3 regions of the Enterobacter sp. LM3 genome follow, and region 2 is predicted to be linked to each of the others. Evidence: riboswitches for the same ligand, from Rfam matches in the RefSeq annotation. Region 2 holds a riboswitch; each other region holds the start of a gene.
What was found. A riboswitch is a leader RNA that binds a small molecule or an ion and turns the genes downstream of it on or off. The one in region 2 is predicted to bind thiamine pyrophosphate.
Positions count from the first base shown of each region.

Region 1 (7,774 bases), on a different contig from region 2:
CGTCATACAACTGTTCTCCGCCTAATTCCCCAACAGCACTCCCCACTGTGCTACCAGCGTACCCTAAACCAACACCTGCAATAACGGTACAAACAAGCCAGCCAACACCAGCGAGAACACCGCCACCTGTACCCAAAGCAAAACTACCAATCTCAGTATATTTTTTCTTGGTACATTCAGCTTCGCGACCAACAGAACATGCCTCATGGATTTCGTTAAGAGAATGGAGTCCGCTAAAACCAATGCCTAAATAACCAGTGTAACGCATTGCTTTTACGTATTTAGCTGCCCGTTCGATGTGGGTAGCATAACTTTCAATGTCACTGATCCCCGTTTCATTCCATTTGTGGGTAATAGAACTACTGGGCAGGCCGAGTGCTTTTTTTATTTTGGTATACTCTCCGAATTTCATAGCCTTATTCAGGAAGCTGACTTTGAGTATGGATTCAAGCTCTTTAAACAACTGGTTACGTCGGACATAAAATTGTTCTCCTATCAACGAGCCTCTCGTTATGTAGGTATTCTTATACGTTTCTTGAATCTCTTTGAGTATTTTTTCGATACTCTCAAAGTATTTTCCAACAGGGTCAGCAGCAAGGCCAATTTCTGTATCAGCGTAGCTGGTGAAATTAGCTATGGTTGCGTAGTGTTTGTGCAGCAAGTTAGCTTCCTCATGCGTCAATGGGGCCAATGCTGCATCGACTCGCGCTTTCGCGGCTTTCATGTGGGCAATCTGTTCGTCGTCCTGTTTATCAGGATCAACCACCAACATGATAGAACCAGCGTTATATTCCTTTCCTGCGCCGTTCAGAGAGCGGTAAAGTTCGCGCGTTCCTTCCGGCTGGTTTCCTGCAAACAGAATGTTTTCGAAAGATTCCGTGGTGGATTGCTGGGGAACAACGCAGAAACCAGCATCTACACCAATGCGTTTCTTTTTGGCTGTTTGGGCGTGTTGTTCTGGCTCTGCTGATGATCTGATCCAGGTGGGTTCTGGTCTTGGGGCGCTTCTTCGCGTTGTTTAAAGCTTTTATATGGGACACAGAGCATTTTTTAGGGTTGAGTCTTTGGCTTCCCGCTGGCATGATCCAGAACAGAGATTAACGGGACGTTAATCGCAACTATTTGATTTTTATTTAAATGACTCGGGGTGCCCTTCTTCGTTGAAGGCTGAGAAATACCCGTATTACCTGATCTGGATAATGCCAGCGTAGGGAAGTCAGATGCCTTCCCGGTCATCGCTTCTTCACGCAAGGCAGGAGCGAACCCATGCAGCCTGACCTGCTCGATTTACACATTTTACATCAGTTCCGAACCCGTTCCCCGCTCACACATTGTATGACCAACGACGTCGTGCAGACGTTTACGGCTAACGTTTTGTTGGCGCTTGGCGCATCCCCGGCGATGGTGATTGAAGCCGAAGAGGCTGAACAGTTTGCTGCTCTTGCCGATGCGCTGCTGATTAATGTCGGCACGCTGACTGCCCCGCGCGCTCAGGCGATGCGCCGGGCGATTGAGAGTGCCGTGGCAGCAGGCAAACCCTGGACGCTCGATCCGGTGGCTGTCGGGGCGTTGACGTTCCGCACCCGTTTTTGCCATCAAATCCTCTCCCTTAAACCTGCGGCCATTCGTGGTAACGCGTCGGAAATTCTTGCGCTTGCCGGGATGAGTGCGGGGGGGCGCGGCGTGGATACTACCGATACTGCATCCAGTGCATTGCCTGCGGCACAGGCGCTGGCACGCCAGACCAATGCCATTATCGTGGTCACAGGCGAGGTTGATTACATCACCGACGGGCAGCGAACCCGGACGGTGACCGGGGGCGATCCGCTGATGACTCGCGTGGTCGGTACCGGGTGCGCGCTTTCGGCGGTGGTGGCGGCCAGTTGTTCGCTACCGGGTGACAGGCTCGATAACGTGGCCGCTACCTGCGGATGGATGAAGCGCGCCGGAACGGCTGCCGTTGCTCAGTCTCGTGGCCCGGGCAGCTTTGCCAGTGCGTTCCTGGATGCGCTCTACACCCTGGAGGAACAGGCATGAAACGGATTAACGCCCTTACCATTGCCGGCACTGACCCAAGCGGCGGTGCAGGCATTCAGGCCGATCTGAAAACGTTCTCCGCACTGGGTGCCTACGGCTGTTCGGTGATCACCGCGCTGGTGGCACAAAATACGCGTGGTGTGCAGTCGGTCTACCGTATCGAGCCGGATTTTGTCGCCGCACAGCTCGATTCGGTACTCAGCGATGTGCGCATTGATACCACTAAAATCGGGATGCTGGCGGAGACAGATATTGTCGAAGTGGTGGCAGAACGTCTGAAACGCTATCAGGTGCAAAACGTGGTGCTTGATACGGTAATGCTGGCAAAAAGTGGCGACCCGCTGCTTTCTGTTTCCGCTATCGACACGCTGCGTAAAAAGCTGTTGCCGCAAGTGGCGCTGATCACGCCAAACCTGCCTGAAGCTGCCGCGTTGTTAGACGCGCCGCATGCGCAAACCGAACGCGAAATGAAAGAGCAGGGGCGGGCATTGCTGGCAATGGGCTGCGGTGCGGTGCTGGTGAAAGGTGGCCATCTGGATGACGCCGAAAGCCCGGACTGGCTCTTCACCCGTGACGGAGAACTGCGTTTTACCGCACCCCGCGTGCAGACTAAAAACACCCACGGTACAGGCTGTACGCTCTCCGCCGCGCTGGCGGCGTTGCGTCCACGCCATAACAACTGGGCTGATACGGTACAGGAAGCCAAAATCTGGCTCTCGGACGCGCTGGCAAAAGCCGATACTCTGGAAGTGGGTCACGGTATTGGGCCGGTTCATCATTTTCATGCATGGTGGTAAGCCAGTATACTGGCAGGAAACACCACGCCTGAGAAAACAGAGATGGAACAAGCGCATACCCGGTTAATTGCTCAACTGAATGAACGGATCGCCGCTCCGGACAACACACCGCTGTACCTGAAGTTTGCCGAAACGGTAAAAAACGCGGTACGTAGCGGGGTGCTTGAACACGGGAATATTCTGCCCGGCGAGCGCGATCTGAGTCAGTTAACGGGTGTGTCACGCATTACCGTGCGCAAAGCAATGCAGGCGCTGGAAGAAGAGGGCGTGGTGACGCGCTCCCGGGGTTACGGTACGCAAATTAATAACATCTTTGAATATTCGCTCAAGGAAGCACGCGGGTTTTCTCAGCAGGTGGTACTGCGCGGCAAAAAGCCCAACACGTTGTGGGTTAATAAACGGGTGGTGAAATGCCCGGAAGAGGTGGCAAACCAGCTGTCAGTGGCGGCGGAAAGCGACGTCTTTTTGCTCAAGCGCATTCGCTATGTTGATGATGATGCCGTCTCGATTGAAGAGTCCTGGGTTCCGGCCGGGCTAATTCCCGATCCGGACGCCATCGGCATCTCGCTGTACGATTACTTCCGCAGTCAGAACATCTTCCCGCAGCGTACCCGTTCACGCGTCAGTGCCCGCATGCCGGACAGCGAATTTCAGGCCCATATTAAGATGGATGAAAAGATACCGGTGCTGGTGATCAAGCAGGTTGCGCTTGACCAGCAGCACCGGCCTATTGAGTACAGCATTAGCTACTGTCGCAGCGATCTATACGTCTTTGTGTGCGAGGAGTAATTCCCCGCGCGCAGGGGCGCAATCACCGCCACGGTGGCTGACCACCCAGGCGGCAACCGCATTGCCCAGCAGCACTGCATCCGCCAGTGACCATCCTGCTGCCAGCCCGGCCAGCGTACCGCCAGCGTGGCTGTCACCCGCGCCAATGGTGTCGACCACCGAAGCAGGAAACGCCGGAACATAACCCGAATCGTCAGCGTCATACCAGGCTGCGCCGTCTTTGTCGTGACGTACAATCAGCGCAGAACCGAAACGTTGTTGCCATGTTGCACCTAACGCATCAACCTCCACACCAAGCCGCCCGGCAGCAATTTGCGCCTCCTGGCGATTAAGCGACACAATGGGTTTACAGGCCATAATCCGCGCCATCAGCGCGTCGGGAATATCTGCGATGCGTGGGCCGAAATCGATAAACGCGGTCACCTCCTGCAACCCTTCCAGCCAGCCCGTCAGTAACTCCCCGCACGGCGATGCCAGTTGATAGCCGGACAAATAAACCAGGCTTTTTTGCGGCACGTTAAGCGCATCAAGCCAGGATTGCTGCCACTGGTTCTCCACGCCGCTAAACGACATAAACGTGCGCTCACCGTCTGGCTCCACCAGCGCCAGACACCAGCCGTTATCGCCTGTTTCGGCTTCCACGGCGCTGTGCAGATCCTGCTTTGCCATTGCGTTGCGAATAATATCTGCCCACACGCCGTGGCCGACGGGCAGCGCATTTTGCGCGGTGACGCCAAGCCGTTTTAGGGCTATGGCAATATTGAGCGCGCAGCCGCCAATATTGACGCCCTGCTGTTTTAGCTCGATATCACATCCGCGCCAGGGCAGGGCGTAAGCATCGGCGATAACGTCAATCACCGCTGCCCCCAGCACCGTCACTGGCCGCGTGGCGCGTAATGTTTCAAGGCGTTGGGCAAAAGAATTCATACGCCCTCCCTTTGCTCCCGGTAGTGCAGCAATTTTTCGCAGTAATGACCAAAGTCGGGCTGGTTAACGGCGTCGAGTTCATCCTTTAGTGCCGGATTAATCGCCTGTACGCCGTGCAGCGCGCCACAGATTGCGGTTGCCATTGCGCCGATGGTGTCCGTATCGCCGCCCAGATTGGCGCATAAAATTGCGCAGCGGTTCGGGTCAGTGCCTGCCAGTTCAACCATTGCGATCGCCGCCGGAACGGACTCAATGGTGCTGGTTCCTGCCCCCACAAGCTGATAAACCTGCTCGCTGGCGGATTCAGTACCGTTGGCTTCACGCACGGTTTTGAGTGCCAGCTCAATACGTGCCGCAAGTGATGCGCTGAAGGTGGTGGTCTTCACTTCCTGTGCATAGCGGGCAATACCGGGCAGGGCAGTAACGATGTTCTGCCAGCTTTCGCCGTCAATGGCGCGTGAAACCGCCCAGGCAATCACCACCGCACCGGCAATGGCGAGATCCGATTTATGCGTCGGGCTGGAAGCCTGCGCCACCTGCTCAACAAAGTGCTCCAGGCGAGTGGCCGGGAGCAGACAGCCGAGCGGGGAGGCGCGCATCGCCGCCCCGTTGGTGACGCCGTTGTTCTCCAGCTCGCTGACCGGTTTGCCATCGCGAATGGCGTTGAGGGCAATTTTGGAGGTCGGGCCTAACACGTTTTTGTTAAAGGCATCGAACGACTCGGCCCAGCGCAAAATATGTTTGCCGATGACATCCGCGTTAATCTGCCCGTCGCATTCGATAATCGCATCCGCCAGACACAGCGCCATCGACGTATCATCGGTGAACTCCGCGCGGTTGAAATAGCAGGCCGCGTTATTCTCTGCCGGGCCGGGTAAGAAGCGGTCAATCCAGCCGAAATGCGCTTTGACGCGCTTTCTTGGCCACAGCTCCGACGGCATGCCCATTGCGTCCCCTAACGCCTGCCCGTAAAGAGCACCGAGAACACGTTCTTGTTTCATTTAACTTCCCCTTGTGTCAGCGCGGTATCGCCATCAACCACCTCAATTGCGGTGATCTCTTTATCCGATTCGCGGAAAAACAGCATAAACAGCACGGCGATCACAGCAATCATGATCCCTCCGAATGCCCACATTCCGGCCCAGTTGAAGGTCAGCCCATTCACCGGCTCTTTGTATGCGAACATTTTTTCCATCATCACGCCGCCCAGGCGGTAACCCAGCAGGCTACCAAAGCCCTGACAGCACAGCGTGATCAAGCCCTGCGCAGCGGTACGCATATGCACCGGTGCTTTTTTGTCCACGTAGATATACGCGGTGACGTAGTAGAAGTCGTAGCTCACGCCGTGCAGCAGAATGCCGAGGAACAGCAGGGCGTAAGTGAAGTATTGTTCCGCACCACCGTAAACAAAGAAACCATAGCGGATGGCGGCGGTGATAAGCCCCAGCAGTAAGACCTTCTTAATACCAAAGCGTTTGGTGAAGAACGGCAGCGCCAGCATAAAGAAGATTTCGGAGAACTGGCCGAGTGTCATCCAGCCGGTTGCGTTTTTCATGCCCACTTCGGTGAGATACCCGTTGGCAAAGATGTAGTAGAAAGCCAGCGGCATGGCGAACAGGAACGAGCAGAAGAAGAACACCAGGAAGTTTTTGTCGCGCAACAGGATCAGCGCATCCAGCCCCAGCATCACTTTGAAATCGAGTTTACCGGTACTTTTCGGCGGTGTATCCGGCAGGAACAGGGCAAACACGCCGAGCAGCGCAGAGCTGGCCGCCGTCATCAGCAGTGGGATATTGGTATCCGAAATGTCGCTATAGCCCATCATCTGCGGCAGGAAACCGCACGCCAGACCGGAGGCTATCCAGCCAATCGTGCCCATCACGCGAATACGCGGGAAATCGGCCTCGACGTCATCCACGTTGGCAAAGGCAATGCTGTTAGTCAGCGCGATGGTAGGCATATAGGTCAGGGAATACAGCAGTAGCAGCGGGAAGAAGGTGCTGAACTGAGTTTGCTGTGCGGCAAAGTACATCAGAATAGCCCCGGCAAACATCAGCACTGCCAGCACTTTCTGGGCGGCGAAGAAGCGGTCGGTCAGCGAACCGACCAGGATTGGCGAGAGGATCGCTGCAATCGCGGTACAGGCGTAAGACCAGCCAATTTCCCCGGCGCTAAAACCGCTTTTGCTTAACCACAGCCACAGCGGTACAAACCATGCGCCCCAGATAAACCATTCAACAAACATCATGAATGACAGTTGGACTTTCGTTTTCATTGTTTAATCCTGCATGTCAGAGAGGGTACTCCTTTAACATACCATTCAATGATACCTTTTAAATACCTTTGTGGTGATTGTTTGATCAATGTAACAGTTTTGTTGTGCCAGAATCGAGCCAGCAGATTGTGCTGAAAAAAATGGCAGAAGGTGGAAAATCGGTTAAGTCGGTACCAGGCTTAGTCTGCCCGCGAAAATGTGGGTTTGGATAACACGCTACGGGAGCATAGCTATGACTGATATTGCACAGTTGCTTGGCAAAGATGCCGACAGCCTTTTACAGCATCGTTGTATGACCATTCCAGCCGACAAACTCTACCTGCCTGGCCACGACTACGTTGACCGTGTGATGGTGGATAACAATCGTCCGCCTGCGGTACTGCGAAATATGCAGACGCTCTACAATACCGGGCGGCTGGGAGGCACCGGGTATCTCTCTATTTTGCCGGTTGACCAGGGCGTTGAGCATTCTGCTGGCGCATCGTTTGCGGCCAACCCGCTGTATTTCGATCCGAAGAACATCGTTGAGCTGGCAATTGAAGCAGGCTGTAACTGCGTGGCGTCGACCTATGGCGTGCTGGCTTCGGTATCGCGCCGTTACGCTCACCGTATTCCGTTCCTCGTTAAGCTGAACCACAATGAAACCCTGAGCTACCCAACCGAATACGACCAGACCCTGTATGCCAGCGTAGAACAGGCGTTCAATATGGGCGCGGTGGCCGTCGGGGCGACCATCTATTTCGGTTCTGAGCAGTCGCGCCGCCAGATTGAAGAGATCTCCGCCGCGTTTGAGCGCGCGCATGAACTCGGGATGGTTACCGTGCTTTGGGCGTATTTGCGTAATAATGCGTTCAAAAAAGATGGCGTGGATTACCATGTATCTGCCGACCTGACCGGCCAGGCGAACCACCTGGCGGCAACCATTGGCGCAGACATTGTGAAGCAGAAA
Region 1 is NZ_JBJURN010000002.1:319,257-327,030, reverse strand. It holds gene ACJ9N4_RS03645 (PAAR domain-containing protein) at 1-772, opposite strand, end outside; TPP riboswitch at 1,134-1,231, shown strand; gene thiM (hydroxyethylthiazole kinase) at 1,267-2,037, shown strand; gene thiD (bifunctional hydroxymethylpyrimidine kinase/phosphomethylpyrimidine kinase) at 2,034-2,834, shown strand; gene ACJ9N4_RS03630 (GntR family transcriptional regulator) at 2,877-3,623, shown strand; gene ACJ9N4_RS03625 (PfkB family carbohydrate kinase) at 3,597-4,550, opposite strand; gene ACJ9N4_RS03620 (ADP-ribosylglycohydrolase family protein) at 4,547-5,551, opposite strand; gene ACJ9N4_RS03615 (nucleoside permease) at 5,548-6,825, opposite strand; gene fbaB (class I fructose-bisphosphate aldolase) at 7,058-7,774, shown strand, end outside.
Region 1: another riboswitch for thiamine pyrophosphate. It lies ahead of thiM (hydroxyethylthiazole kinase); the one in region 2 lies ahead of thiC (phosphomethylpyrimidine synthase ThiC).

Region 2 (7,774 bases):
TCATGGTAGGTTTCCTGATAAACCATCACACCGTCCAGCCCGAGGGTTTTGAGCTCCGCGTATTCATCCTGTGACAGAGGCTGCACTTCCATTTGTAACGATGCGAACTCCCGGCGAATGGCCGGAAGATGCTGACGGAAATAGTCCATCCCAACTTTGCCCTGATGTTCACCGGTGACCAGCAACAGATGCTCAAAACCCATTTCGCGGATGGCCGCACATTCGCGCGCAATTTCGCTCTCATCGAGCGTTTTACGCTTGATGTGGTTGCTCATGGAAAAACCACAGTAGGTACAGTCATTGGCGCACAGGTTAGAGAGATAGAGCGGCACGTAAAAGCTTACCGTATTGCCAAAACGCTGCCGGGTGAGCCGCTGGGCACGCTGTGCCATCGGTTCAAGGTATGCGCTGGCTGCCGGAGAAAGCAGTGCCATCATGTCCTCACGGGTCAGATGGCGGGCATTTAACGCGCGCTCTACATCAGCATGCGTTTTGCTGTTGATGCGCAGGGCAATGTCGTCCCAGTCAAGCTGCCGCCAGCGCTCGGTAAAGGTGGTCATGAGAGCGCCTCCAGAAAACCGGTCAGCGGGCTGGTGGCTTGCGCCTGAAAACTGCGCGAGCCGGGGCCAGACTGTCTTGCCAGAAGACCGGCCTCCACCGCCATGCGGAATGCGCGTGCCATCATGACCGGATCGTCGGCTACGGCAATCGCCGTATTCACCAGTACGGCATTGGCACCCATTTCCAGCGCCTGCGTTGCATGGCTTGGCACACCAATGCCTGCATCAACGACGACGGGCACGGTGGCTTGTTCAATGATGATCTCCAGCATTGCGCGGGTTTCCAGCCCCTGGTTGGAACCGATAGGTGCGCCCAGCGGCATGACGGCAGCACAGCCGACGTCTTCCAGACGCTTGCACAGCACCGGATCGGCTCCGCAGTAGGGCAGGACGGTAAACCCAAGCTGAACCAGTTTTTCAGCCGCTTTCAGGGTTTCGATAGGGTCGGGCAACAACCAGCGGGCATCCGGGTGAATTTCCAGCTTCAGCCAGTGTGTGCCGAGTGCTTCACGTGCCAGCTGGGCGGCAAATATTGCCTCCTCAGCCGTTTTCGCGCCGGAGGTGTTTGGCAAGAGCGTAACGCCCGCCTCCAGTAACGGTGCCAGAATGGCGTCACTGCGATGGCGCAGATCCACACGCTTCAGCGCCAGCGTGACCAGCTGGCTGCCGCTTTCACGGATGGCATCAACCATCAGCTGCGGAGAGGCGAATTTTCCGGTTCCGGTAAACAGATGTGAATCAAAGGTTTTATCGGCAATACGTAACATCTCATCCCCCTGCGATAACCTGAAACAGCAGGATTTGATCGCCTTCGCTCACCTGCTGATGTTCCCACTGCTCGCGCGGCAGGATCTGTTGATTGAGCGCCAGCGCCGTTCCCGGTTTAAGCTGACACAGCTTGTCGAGCAGCACGGAGACGGTCAGACCCTCATCGCACTTCATTGGCTCATCGTTAAACAGAATGCGCATCGTGGCCCCCACATACCGGACAGTGGCTGGCGCGATGGAGTGCCAGGTGCCGCCAGTTGCTGGAGCGGGCGTCAAACAGCCGCAGCGTATTGCGTTCCGTCTCCATGCCGCTGAGCAGCTTGATGGTTTCCAGCGCCTGCAAGGTGCCCATCATGCCCACCACGGGACCAAGAATACCGGCCGTGCGGCAGTTGCGCTCGGGTTCGGCATCATCCGGCCACAGACAGCGATAGCACCCCTGTGTCCACGGTGGTGTCAGCACCATCATCTGCCCGCCGAATCCAACCGCGCTGGCAGTAATAAGCGGCGTGTTCTGCGCCACGCAGGCCGCATTGATGGCCTGACGCGTTGCCATATTGTCAGTACAGTCCAGCACCACGTCGGCAAGGGCGACTTCACGCCGCAGGTTTTCACCGCTAAGCCGCTCCTGTAACGCAATCAGTGTGATATCCGGGTTCAACTGGTTCAGCCGCTGCAGGGTGATACGCGCTTTGGGTTGGTTGATGTCCTCGGTGGTAAAAAGGATTTGCCGCTGCAGATTACTGATATGCACATCATCGTCATCGGCCAGCACCAGTGTGCCGACGCCTGCACCTGCCAGATAAAGTGCGGCAGGTGCGCCTAATCCACCGAGGCCGACAATCAGCACCCGGCTGGCGAGCAGCTTTTGCTGCCCGTCAATGGCGATATCCTCCAGCAGGATCTGGCGGCTGTAGCGCATAAAGTCGTGGTCATTCATCGCCTGCTCCTGCCAGCTGTAAAAGCTGGGCGGTGGCGGCCTGCCAGTCTGTTGCCTGAGTGATGGCGCTGACGACGGCAATACTGCCGACGCCCGTGTCCAGCACGGCAGGGGCGCGCTCAAGGCTAATCCCGCCGATAGCGACAGTCGGGTGATCCGCAAGGCGTTTTACGTGTGCTGCCAGCTGTGCCAATCCTTGTGGCGCGGAAGGCATCTGCTTGGTTTGTGTCGGGAAGACGTGCCCAAGCGCAATGTAGGAAGGACGAGCCGCCAGCGCGATGTCGATCTCCATATCGTCATGCGTTGATACGCCCAGACGCAGACCCGCTTCGCGGATCGCGTTGAGGTCAGTCGTCTCCAGATCTTCCTGACCCAGATGCACGCCATAAGCCTGGTGCTTAATTGCCAGACGCCAGTAATCGTTGATAAACAGGCGGGCGTCATATTGACGCCCCAGCGCGATGGCTGCGGCTACATCAGTCTCCACCTCTTCATCGCGCTTATCTTTGATACGCAGCTGAATCGTGCGAACACCTGCCTCCAGCAGGCGTGCGATCCACTCCACGCTATCCACCACCGGGTAAAGTCCTAAGCGGAAGGGGACGGGCGGGAAATCGGGCTGGTACATTATGCTTCCTCTTTTTTGAGGTAGATTTCACCGCCTTTGGCGCGGAAGTTTTCTGACATGTCCGCCATGCCGACTTCAATCGCCTGCGTAGCAGCATAATCACGGACTTCCTGGCTGATCTTCATCGAGCAGAATTTTGGCCCGCACATGGAGCAGAAGTGCGCCACTTTACCGGACTCCTGCGGCAGGGTTTCGTCGTGATAGGCGCGGGCAGTGAACGGGTCGAGCGCCAGGTTGAACTGGTCTTCCCAGCGGAATTCAAAACGCGCCTTCGACATGGCATTGTCGCGGATTTGCGCACCCGGGTGACCTTTAGCCAGGTCAGCTGCGTGGGCAGCGATTTTGTAGGTGATCAGCCCCTGTTTCACGTCCTCTTTGTTGGGCAGACCCAGGTGCTCTTTTGGCGTCACGTAGCAGAGCATGGCGCAGCCGAACCAGCCGATCATTGCGGCACCAATCCCGGAGGTAAAGTGGTCGTAGCCCGGCGCGATATCGGTCGTCAGTGGCCCGAGGGTGTAGAACGGTGCTTCGTGGCAGTGCTCCAGCTCTTCGGTCATGTTGCGGCGGATCATCTGCATCGGCACATGCCCCGGGCCTTCAATCATCACCTGTACGTCATACTCCCAGGCGATTTTGGTCAGCTCGCCCAGCGTGTGCAGCTCGGCAAACTGTGCTTCATCGTTCGCATCACGAATGGAGCCCGGACGCAGACCATCGCCCAGAGAGAGTGAAACGTCATAGGCGGCACAGATTTCGCAGATTTCGCGGAAGTGTTCGTGGAGGAAATTTTCCTGATGGTGCGACAGGCACCACTTCGCCATGATTGAGCCGCCGCGAGAAACAATACCCGTCAGGCGTTTGGCGGTCATTGGCACGTAGCGCAGCAGTACGCCTGCGTGAATGGTGAAGTAGTCCACACCCTGTTCCGCCTGTTCCAGCAGGGTATCGCGGAAGGCTTCCCAGGTGAGGTTTTCCGCGATGCCATTGACCTTCTCCAGCGCCTGATAGACTGGAACCGTACCAATGGGTACCGGGCTGTTACGCAGGATCCACTCACGCGTTTCGTGGATATAACGCCCGGTGGAGAGATCCATAACGGTGTCCGCGCCCCAGCGTGTTGACCAGACCAGTTTTTCCACCTCTTCTTCAATGGAGGAGGTGACCGCAGAGTTACCGATGTTGGCGTTGACCTTCACCAGGAAGTTACGACCGATGATCATCGGTTCCGATTCCGGGTGGTTAATGTTGGCGGGAATAATCGCACGGCCAGCGGCCACTTCGTCACGCACAAATTCTGGCGTAATGTTTTCTGGCAGGCGAGCACCAAAGCCTTCGCCAGGATGCTGGTGGCGCAGCACTTCGCTGCGGATGCGCTCGCGACCCATGTTTTCACGAATGGCGATGAACTCCATCTCCGGGGTGACGATACCCTGGCGCGCGTAGTGCAGCTGGGTCACGCATTTGCCCGCTTTGGCGCGTTTTGGCGTCAGCAGGCCGGTAAAACGTAGCTCGTCCAGACCATCGTCAGCCAGGCGTTCTTGGGTGTAGTGAGAGCTACGGATGGTCAGTTCTTCACTGTCGTGACGGGCGTCAATCCACGGCTGGCGTAGCTTCGCCAGACCCTGCTGAACGTTAATAGCAACATCAGGGTCGCCGTACGGACCGGAGGTGTCGTACACCGGTACGGCTTCGTTGTCCTCAAACTGCGGGTTTTCTTTGCTCCCACCGATGAGGGTAGGACTGAGCTGAATTTCGCGCATTGGGACACGGATATCCGCCTGCGAGCCGGTGATGTAAATACGGTTCGAGTTCGGGAAAGCACTGCCTTCCAGGGTGTCGATAAAGTGTTGTGCTTGTGCGCGCTGCTCGCGGCGGGTCAGTTTAGTTGTAGACATAGCTCATTCCAAAAGTGAAGGACATGGCTTGTCAGACGACGGATGAAGCAAGAGGAGATCGCCCTGAGGCGATACAACAGCAGTTTGACTCTTGTTCCCTTCGCAGGTATTAGCCTGATCAGGTTCCGCGGATCCCGAATTAACGGTCTCAGCCCGGCTTTCGCTCTGGGCACTCCGACAAGAAAAATCCCCCTCCGAAGAGGGGTGAATGAATGTAAATTACTCGTTAACGACGAAGAACTCAAGCAGGTCGCGCGATGTTCTCTTCGTTGCTGGCCTTCAGATCGTTATCAAGCACAAGGGCGATAAGTTTGTCTTCCAGCGTGAAGCGCTCTTCCAGCGCCTCTCCGAGATCGGACAGCACCTTCTGGAACTCAAGATAGTTATCGTGATTGATAGCATTCCCGAGCGTGGAATCATAGTAATCCATAATCTGCTGGGTATTGGCTTCCAGCAGCGGATAGAGTTTGCTTGCCGCTAAAAATGGGCTGGTACCTTCCATTTCACGGATAATACGTTCATAAATATTGAAATGGCCGTCGGACAGGTAGTCGACCAGGCTCTGACAAAAATCGTCCAGCGCTTTTTCATTCAGCCGCATCCAGGATTCTTTGCCAGGCTTAATACCGACCAGATTGTAATAAACCACGAGTAGATGCTTGCGCACATGTAGCCAGCGATCCACCAGTTTGTTATTTCCTCTAACGCGCTCAGTCAGACTTTCTAGCTGGTTTAACATGTTCGACCCCACAAGGTTTAAAATTGAATCTGCTTACCCAAAATGTAACCACAATGCTAACAACATGTCAGTGAAGCAAAGGTAGTGCAATAGATATGGATCGTATTATTGAAAAATCAGATCTCGGTTGGTGGTTAGTCTGCCACGAACAAAAATTATGGCTGCCTGCCGGGGAAATACCCTACGGCGCGGCGGAAAAGTTCGATCTTGTGGGCTACTCCGCACTAATGATCGGCGAGTGGCAGGGCGATTCTGTGTGGTTGATCCAGCGGTCTCGTCGTCAGGAGATGGGATCCGTTCGTCAGGTGCTCGATCTTGAGGTCGGGTTATTCCAACTGGCGGGGCGGGGTGTGCAACTGGCGGAGTTTTATCGCTCACACAAATACTGTGGCTACTGCGGCCATACCATGCATCCGAGCAAAACCGAGTGGGCGATGCTCTGCAGTCAGTGCCGTGAACGCTACTACCCGCAGATTGCACCGTGCATTATCGTCGCAATTCGTCGTGATGACACCATCCTGCTGGCGCAACATACCCGACATCGCAACGGCGTGCATACCGTACTGGCCGGGTTCGTCGAAGTGGGTGAAACGCTGGAACAGGCAGTGGCGCGTGAAGTGATGGAGGAGAGTGGTATTAAGGTCAAAAATCTGCGTTACGTGACGTCACAACCGTGGCCGTTCCCGCAGTCGCTGATGACGGCGTTTATGGCGGAATACGACAGCGGTGAGATTGTTATCGACCAAAAAGAACTGCTGGAAGCGAACTGGTATCGTTACGATGATTTACCGCTGCTACCGCCACCGGGTACCGTGGCACGTCGGCTAATAGAAGATACCGTAGCAATGTGTCGGGCTGATGATGAGTGACATGATACACTGAGGCCATGACGCTTAAGGAACTGCAAAAATGACCGAACTGAAGAACGATCGTTATCTGCGTGCGCTGCTGCGCCAGCCCGTTGATGTCACCCCGGTGTGGATGATGCGCCAGGCGGGACGCTATCTGCCAGAGTACAAAGCCACGCGTGCGCAGGCCGGCGATTTTATGTCGCTGTGCAAAAATGCCGAGCTGGCCTGTGAGGTGACGCTTCAGCCGCTGCGCCGCTTCCCGCTGGATGCTGCCATTCTCTTTTCGGACATTCTGACCATTCCGGATGCAATGGGTCTGGGCCTGTACTTCGAAACGGGTGAAGGCCCACGTTTCACCTCCCCGATTAAGAGCAAAGCCGATGTTGATAAGCTACCCGTTCCGGATCCCGAGCAGGAACTGGGCTATGTGATGAACGCGGTACGCACTATTCGTCGCGAGCTGAAGGGTGAAGTGCCGCTGATTGGCTTCTCCGGCAGCCCGTGGACGCTGGCAACCTATATGGTTGAAGGCGGTAGCAGTAAAGCCTTTACCGTGATTAAAAAGATGATGTATGCCGAGCCTTCGGCTCTGCATGCGCTGCTCGATAAGCTGGCGAAAAGCGTCACCCTTTATCTCAACGCGCAGATTAAAGCGGGTGCGCAATCGGTGATGATTTTTGACACCTGGGGCGGCGTGCTGACCGGGCGTGATTATCAGCAGTTCTCGCTCTACTACATGCATAAAATTGTCGATGGCCTGTTGCGTGAAAACGAAGGCCGACGCGTACCTGTCACACTGTTCACCAAAGGTGGCGGCCAGTGGCTGGAAGCAATGGCCGCAACCGGCTGCGATGCACTGGGACTCGACTGGAGCACCGATATCGCCGATGCGCGTCGTCGTGTAGGTGACAAAGTGGCGCTGCAGGGCAATATGGATCCGTCCATGCTTTATGCACCGCCCGCCCGTATTGAAGAAGAGGTGGCCACTATTCTGGCGGGCTTTGGTCAGGGTGAAGGTCACGTGTTCAACCTTGGTCACGGCATTCATCAGGATGTGCCGCCAGAGCATGCTGGCGCGTTTGTGGAGGCGGTACACCGGCTTTCTGCGCAATACCACCAGTAAGGAGTGGTTATGGATCTCGCGTCATTACGCGCTCAACAGGTAGAACTGGCTTCATCAGTTTGCCGCGAGGATCGTCTGGATAAGGATCCCCCGCAGTATATTGGCGGTGCCGATGTGGGGTTTGAGCAGGGTGGAGAAGTGACGCGAGCGGCGATGGTGCTGCTGAAGTATCCCTCGCTTGAGCTGGTGGAGTACCAGGTGGCGCGTATCGCCACCACCATGCCCTACATTCCTGGCTTTCTCTCCTTTCGCGAATATCCTGCGCTGCTT
Region 2 is NZ_JBJURN010000027.1:14,099-21,872, forward strand. It holds gene thiH (2-iminoacetate synthase ThiH) at 1-560, opposite strand, end outside; gene thiG (thiazole synthase) at 557-1,327, opposite strand; gene thiS (sulfur carrier protein ThiS) at 1,329-1,529, opposite strand; gene ACJ9N4_RS19830 (HesA/MoeB/ThiF family protein) at 1,513-2,268, opposite strand; gene thiE (thiamine phosphate synthase) at 2,261-2,896, opposite strand; gene thiC (phosphomethylpyrimidine synthase ThiC) at 2,896-4,791, opposite strand; TPP riboswitch at 4,870-4,978, opposite strand; gene rsd (sigma D regulator) at 5,033-5,530, opposite strand; gene nudC (NAD(+) diphosphatase) at 5,626-6,399, shown strand; gene hemE (uroporphyrinogen decarboxylase) at 6,440-7,504, shown strand; gene nfi (deoxyribonuclease V) at 7,514-7,774, shown strand, end outside.

Region 3 (7,774 bases), on a different contig from region 2:
CTGGCTCTGTTGATTAAAGAGGGGCTGTTCAGATACATGTACGCAACGGGGAAACGCATTCAGTCATCGCTGCTTATTGCCAATGCCTGGCACGCGCGTTCCGACGCGGCCTCGTCTGTTGTTGTTGCCATCGGTATTGCCGGTAATTTACTGGGTTTCCACTCTATGGATCTGGTTGCCGCACTGATTGTCGGTATTTTTATCGCCCACATGGGGTATAAATTCTCTGCCGATGCCCTCCATGATTTGATGGATCGCTCGCTTGAGCCAGACATGGAACACGAAATCAGAACGTGCCTGTTATCTACAGAAGGTGTTATTAACATTCACGATTTAAAAACCCGCAAGATGGGTGATTTAGCCCTGGTCGATGTTCATCTGGAAGTAAATGGAAAATTAAGCGTAAAAGAAGGACATGATATTGCCGTCAATGCCAGAAACAGAGTCATGAGCAAATTTAACGTGCTTAATGTGATGACGCATATCGATCCTGCGCATTAACGCGTATTGATGCAAACAGTGTGACCGACATTTTCTGGCGTTAAGGTTTCGTTAATTAATAGACGTCACACTGCATCACATTAGCTCTCTCATCATTGAGGTAAATAGCGATGACCCCAACAATACGCAGTACGCTTCCACATAAAGAAACGCCTTTTCTTCGCGTACTGCACATCATTGTTGCAGTGCTGGTACTGGCTCAGATTATCAATTCTAACTACACCGTAAGTGAAGCACTCAGTGAATCTGGTTTCACGAGTATCGTCACCTGGATACATGTCATCTCAGGCTTTGGGTTAATTTTCTGCGGTATTGCTATGATGGCGTGGATGTTAACGCAACGTGGATTTAAATATTACTACGCCTGGATGACGCTGGATTTCCGCGGGATCGTTGACGACATTCGCACCCTGACACAACGCCAGCTCCCGGATGCCCACGCTGGCGGTATGGCCGCAACGGTGCAGGGTTTAGGCGTGCTGGCTCTGCTGGGTGTTGCCGTCTGTGGCGCAGCCTGGTTCGTACTGAACGCAACGATCGGGCCCGTCTCCTCTCTTACCGAGTCGGTACTGGATCTGCATAAATTCCTGACGGTCTTTATCGAAACCTATTTCTGGGCACACGGCTTTATGGGGATAGCCCATATGTACCTGACATTACGCGCACAGCGGAAATATCAGTACTCAGAATAATGCAGTAACAGGCATATTCTCTGAGCCAGAACGGTTTCTGGCTCAGACCTTCGCAACAGGCTACACGTCTTTCACACGGCAGGTCAGCAGGAGCGTCACGACCGAGATTGCCGCAATCATCCAGTACACCGCCGCATGCCCATAGCTTTGCGACAGCGCACCCTGAATCACCCCCGCCAGAATCACCCCGGTTGAAATACTGTTCGTAAACAATGTTGTCGCAGAGCCTGCGCGTCCCGGCATCAGATCCTGGAACCAGAGCATACCAATCCCGGCGACAATCCCGATAAATACCGCATTAAACAGCTGTAATATCAGTAGTGCTTCGCGCGAGTGAAAGAAGATAAGCCCCAGATAGAACAACACTCCTGCCGCGACAGCAATGACCATCATCTTACGTTTTCCTGAACGCTTAACGTAATACCCGGCCAGAATCATCGCCGGAATTTCCAGACCCGCGGCGGTACCCATCAAGATCCCGGCAAGCTTATCCGGTAACCCCAGATCGCTGCTGATCCACAATGGCATATCAATGATGTACATCGTGTTGCAGGTCCACATCAGCGTGGAGGCAATAAACAGCATACGGACATTTTTATCCTGCCAGCCGCTCGCCTGCGTAGCGGGTCTGTCCGCCACCGGCTCAATGCGAGCCACCGAAGGCAGGGCAAATGCCACTAACACCAGGCTGATGACAAAAATCCCGGCGGCGATGGAAAACATGGTGGTAAAGCCATAATTCAGCGCCAGCATAAACGCCAGCGGCGGGCCAATCACCCACGCCAGAGAGAGCTGCGCACGCATGACCGAGCTGAACATCACCACTTCACGCGCGGAGTTATCCGCATATTCACGAGCCAGCGCGAACAGCTGTGGCATGGCGGTATTAGCCAGAGATGCCAGCAGAACACCACAGGTGATGAGCGTAAGGTAATGACGATTGAACGCAAACAGCAGCGCATTCCCGACGGCCATTGCGCAGCAAAACAGGATCAGTTTGCGGCGATCGCCCTGGCTGTCCGAGCGTTTCGCCAGCCACAGGCTGACCAGGATCCCGGCAATGGCGTTGACGGTATAAAACAGGCCAATCCAGAACGGTTGCGCCCCCACCTCGCGGCTCAGAAACAGGCTCAGCGTCGGTGCCTGAAGCGCCCCCGCCACACCCATCATAAAGGCCACCAGCATAAAAGCGGCATACACGCCATTCAGGCGTCGCCCCATCGTCATCAACCAGAGCATGCGCAAATCCTTGTCAAAGCGAATCGAAATTGGGTGAAATAGTAAACGAAAAAAGCCAGCAAAAACATTTTGCTGGCGGGTGATTAGCACCAATACTCAGTCACACATGATCGAGGTGAGTTAGCGAGAAAAGGTCGTTTTCGTAACGTCCCACTGCATCAATTCTTCCAGCGTTCTCAGCCGTTGATCTGCACACTGACGGGCCAGCCAGGACACTCCTTTTGTCGCTGAAAAGTACTGCTGATAAAACTGACGTGCGGTAGACCTCTTCATAATTTACCTCCTCACTTCATCGGGAAGAATTATTGGCCTAATATAGGGATTAATAAATTGCTGATTTTTTGTCAGGAGTTCCCCTTTTATGCCTTCTGGTCGTCTGCAACAACAATTCATCCGCCTCTGGCAGTGCTGCGAGGGGCAGTCGAAGGAGACTACGCTGAACGAGCTGGCCGACCTGCTGAACTGCTCTCGTCGCCATATGCGAACGCTGCTCAACACCATGCAGCAACAGGGCTGGTTAAACTGGGAGGCCGAGGCCGGACGCGGCAAGCGCTCGCGTCTGACCTTTCTCTACACCGGGCTGGCGTTGCAGCAACAACGCGCGGAAGACCTGCTTGAACAGGACAGAATCGACCAACTGGTACAGCTGGTGGGCGACAAAGCGGCAGTACGCCAGATGCTGGTTTCCCATCTCGGGAGAAGTTTTCGTCAGGGTCGCCACATCCTGCGGGTGCTCTACTATCGTCCGATGAAAAACCTGTTACCCGGTACGGCGTTGCGCCGTTCAGAAACCCATATGGCCCGGCAAATATTCAGCGGCCTGACGCGCATAAATGAGGAAAACGGGGAACTGGAAGCCGATGTCGCGCACCACTGGCAGCAACTTTCTCCCCTGCACTGGCGCTTCTTTTTACGTCCTGGTATTCATTTCCACCACGGCCGTGAGCTGGAGATCAGCGACGTCATCAATTCGCTTCAGCGGGCATGCACTCTTCCTCTTTATGGCCACATATCGCGGATCCACTCCCCTACGGCATGGACTGTTGATATCGAACTGTCCGAGCCTGACCAGTGGCTTCCGTGGCTAATGGGCTATATCCCGTCGATGATCCTGCCGCGTGAATGGGATTCCCTGCCCCATTTTGCCAGCCAGCCCGTGGGAACAGGACCTTACGCGGTAACGCGCAATACCAACAACCAGCTGAAAATTCGCGCCTTTGACGACTACTTTGGTTATCGCGCGCTGATCGACGAAGTCAACGTCTGGGTTCTGCCTGAAATCAGCGAGGAGCTGAGCTGCGGATTAACGCTGGAAGGGTCAACCGAAGGAGAAAAAGCGGTTGAAAGCCGTCTGGAAGAGGGCTGCTATTACCTGCTGTTTGACGCCCGCAGCCACCGAGGTGCCAGCCGCGACGTGCGCAGATGGGTGAGCCACGTGCTTTCCCCGGCCAATCTTATCTATCAGGCGGAGGAGCAATACCAGACTTACTGGTTCCCGGCCTACGGTCTGCTCCCGCGCTGGCATCACGCCCGACCGGTTCACGGCGAAAAGCCCGCCGGACTGGAGTCGATCACCCTGACCTATTATCGCGACCACGTGGAACACCGCTTTATCGCCCGCATCATGAGCAAGCTGCTGGCTGCCGAAGGCGTTCAACTGGACATCCAGGAAATAGATTATGATGAATGGCATCGCGGGGAGATAGTCAGCGATATCTGGCTGAACAGCGCCAACTTTACCCTGCCACTCGATTTCTCACTCTTTTCGCACCTGTATGAAGTTCCGCTGATCCAACACTGCATTGACCGGGACTGGCAGCAGGACGCCGCACAGTGGCGCGCGGGAGAAATGAACCTGGCCTCATGGTGCCAGCAGTTGCTGGCGCAACAGGCGATTGTGCCGCTCATCCACCACTGGCTGATGATTCAGGGTCAGCGCAGTATGCGTGGCTTACGGATGAACACCCTGGGCTGGTTTGATTTCAAATCCGCCTGGTTTGCCCCACCGGAACCATAACACTTTCGTAATATTCGCCAAATCATTACAATACCGCCGTTCTCAACGGGGTGCTGCATCACTGATGTGCGCTGAGATAATACCCGTCGAACCTGATCCGGATAACGCCGGCGAAGGGATTTGAGGCTGTCGCTCAAAATCCTTTGCCACTCAACTTTGAGGTGCAAAGTGTTAAAAAAAATTCTTCCCCTTCTGGTGCTGTTTGCGCTGCCTGCTGTTGCGAAGCCCGTCCTGACGGTCTACACCTATGACTCCTTCTCTGCCGACTGGGGCCCTGGCCCGGCGGTGAAAAAAGCCTTTGAAGCCGACTGCAACTGCGAGCTGAAGTTCGTAGCGCTGGAGGATGGCGTTTCACTGCTTAACCGTCTGCGCATGGAAGGGAAAAACAGCAAAGCCGACGTGGTGCTCGGTCTGGATAACAACCTGCTGGATGCGGCGTCGCAAACCAGACTGTTTGCCAAAAGCGGTGTCGCCACCGATGCCGTCAACGTCCCTGGTGGCTGGAAAAACGATACCTTTGTCCCGTTCGATTACGGCTACTTTGCTTTTGTCTATGACAAAAACAAGCTGAAGAACCCACCGAAAAGCCTGAAAGAGCTGGTTGAAAGCGACCAGAAATGGCGCGTGATTTATGAAGATCCGCGCACCAGTACGCCAGGCCTGGGCCTGCTGCTGTGGATGCAGAAAGTCTACGGTGACAAAGCGCCGGAAGCATGGCAGAAACTGGCGGCGAAAACCGTCACCGTCACCAAAGGCTGGAGCGAAGCGTATGGCCTGTTCCTGAAGGGAGAAAGTGACCTGGTGCTCAGCTACACGACCTCTCCGGCCTACCACATTATTGCCGAGAAGAAGGACAACTACGCCGCTGCTGATTTTGCGGAAGGTCACTACCTTCAGGTGGAAGTTGCAGCACGTACCGCCGCCAGTAAACAGCCAGAACTGGCCGAGAAGTTCCTGAAATTTATGGTTTCTCCGGCGTTCCAGAATACGATCCCGACGGGCAACTGGATGTACCCGGTGACCAATGTGGCCCTGCCAGCGGGCTTTGATACGCTGTCTAAACCGCAAACCTCACTGGAGTTTACGCCGCAACAGGTCGCCGCACAGCGTGCTGCATGGGTAAGTGAATGGCAACGCGCAGTCAGCCATTAATTCCCGGCTGGTTACTTCCCGGACTGCTCGCTGCCGTATTGATGGTAGCGGTCAGTCTGGGGGCATTTCTTGCGTTGTGGTTAAACGCACCAGAAAGCGACGTGCTCACACTCTGGCATGACAGCTATCTCTGGCATGTTATCCGTTTCTCCTTCTGGCAGGCATTTCTCTCTGCGCTGCTGTCGGTTTTCCCGGCGATCTTCCTGTCCCGGGCACTTTATCGCAGGCGTTTTCCTGGCAGACAGGCACTTCTGCGCCTGTGCGCTATGACGCTGATCCTGCCCGTTCTGGTGGCCGTATTCGGTATTCTGAGCGTCTATGGACGCCAGGGCTGGCTGGCCTCACTCTGTAACCTGCTTGGTCTGGAGTGGACATTCTCCCCTTACGGACTGAAGGGTATTCTGCTGGCGCATATCTTTTTCAATATGCCGATGGCGACAAGGCTCTTTTTGCAGGCGCTGGAGAATATTCCCGGCGAGCAGCGCCAGCTGGCTGCACAGCTCGGCATGCACGGCTGGTCGTTCTTCCGTTTTGTCGAATGGCCGTGGCTGCGCAGGCAAATCCCCCCCGTTGCGGCGCTGATCTTTATGCTCTGCTTTGCCAGTTTTGCCACCGTACTTTCACTCGGTGGCGGGCCGCAGGCAACGACCATTGAGCTGGCGATTTATCAGGCGTTAAATTTCGACTACGACCCCGGACGTGCGGCGCTGCTGGCGATAGTACAGATGGCATGCTGCCTTGTCCTGGTGCTCCTCAGCCAGCGGCTGAGTAAAGCCATTCCACCCGGTAGTAACCAGATAGCAGGCTGGCGCGATCCGCAGGACAGCCTGTACAGCCGCATTACCGATTTTATCCTCATCACGCTGGCGCTGATGCTTCTGCTGCCGCCGCTGATGGCCGTCATCGTCGATGGTCTGAACATCAATCTGGTGTCCGTTTTGCAACAGCCCATGCTCTGGCAAGCCACCTGGACTTCGCTGCGGATCGCACTGGCCGCAGGCATGCTGTGCGTCATTCTGACCATGATGTTGCTGTGGAGTAGCCGTGAACTCTATGCCCGCCATGCGCAAAAAGCCGGGCAAGCGCTGGAACTCACGGGGATGCTGATTCTGGCCATGCCGGGCATTGTTTTGGCTACCGGCTTCTTTTTACTGTTCAACAGCACCATTGGTTTGCCGGAAAGCGCTGACGGCATCGTCATCTTTACCAATGCCCTGATGGCAATCCCTTACGCTCTCAAGGTGCTGGAAACCCCGATGCGTGACGTCAACAGCCGCTACAGCTTACTGTGCCAGTCGCTTGGTATGCAGGGCTGGCAACGGCTAAAGGTCGTCGAGCTGCGCGCACTAAAGCGCCCGCTGGCACAGGCGCTGGCGTTCGCCTGTGTGCTATCGATTGGTGATTTTGGCGTCGTGGCTCTCTTCGGCAATGAAGATTTCCGTACACTGCCATACTGGCTGTATCAGCAAATTGGCTCCTACCGTAGCCAGGATGGTGCCGTCACGGCGCTATTACTGCTGCTGCTGTGTTTTGCGTTATTTACCGCTATCGAAAAACTCCCGGGGCGTGATGTTAAAACTGATTGATGTAACCTGGCTCTATCAGCACCTGCCAATGCGTTTCACCCTTTCCGTGCATCAAGGGGAAATGATTGCAATCCTTGGCCCCAGCGGAGCAGGAAAGAGTACCTTGCTCAATCTGATCGCCGGTTTTCTGCAACCGGCAAGCGGGTCAATACTGATTGAAAACGGTGACCATTCCCACACTCCACCGGCTAAGCGTCCTGTCTCGATGCTGTTTCAGGAAAATAACCTGTTCACGCATCTGACGGTACGGCAAAACATCGCGCTGGGGATGGATCCGGGGCTGAAGCTGAACGACGCACAGCGACAGAAGCTGGAGATCATTGCCGCGCAAATGGGGATCACCGACTTGATTGACCGGCTGCCAGGAGAGCTTTCCGGCGGCCAGCGTCAGCGTGTGGCGCTGGCCCGCTGTCTGGTGCGTGAGCAGCCAATACTGCTGCTGGACGAACCGTTCTCGGCACTCGACCCGGCCCTGCGCCAGGAGATGCTTTCTCTGGTGAAGGACGTCTGCCAGCGCCAGCAGCTTACGATGCTGATGGTTTCGCACAGTATCGAAGATGCTGCACGGATTGCACCGCGATCGGTGG
Region 3 is NZ_JBJURN010000005.1:149,561-157,334, forward strand. It holds gene ACJ9N4_RS08400 (cation diffusion facilitator family transporter) at 1-501, shown strand, start outside; gene ACJ9N4_RS08405 (cytochrome b/b6 domain-containing protein) at 612-1,193, shown strand; gene ACJ9N4_RS08410 (sugar efflux transporter) at 1,254-2,432, opposite strand; gene sgrT (glucose uptake inhibitor SgrT) at 2,553-2,705, opposite strand; gene sgrR (HTH-type transcriptional regulator SgrR) at 2,794-4,449, shown strand; TPP riboswitch at 4,486-4,586, shown strand; gene thiB (thiamine ABC transporter substrate binding subunit) at 4,618-5,601, shown strand; gene thiP (thiamine/thiamine pyrophosphate ABC transporter permease ThiP) at 5,577-7,187, shown strand; gene thiQ (thiamine ABC transporter ATP-binding protein ThiQ) at 7,171-7,774, shown strand, end outside.
Region 3: another riboswitch for thiamine pyrophosphate. It lies ahead of thiB (thiamine ABC transporter substrate binding subunit); the one in region 2 lies ahead of thiC (phosphomethylpyrimidine synthase ThiC).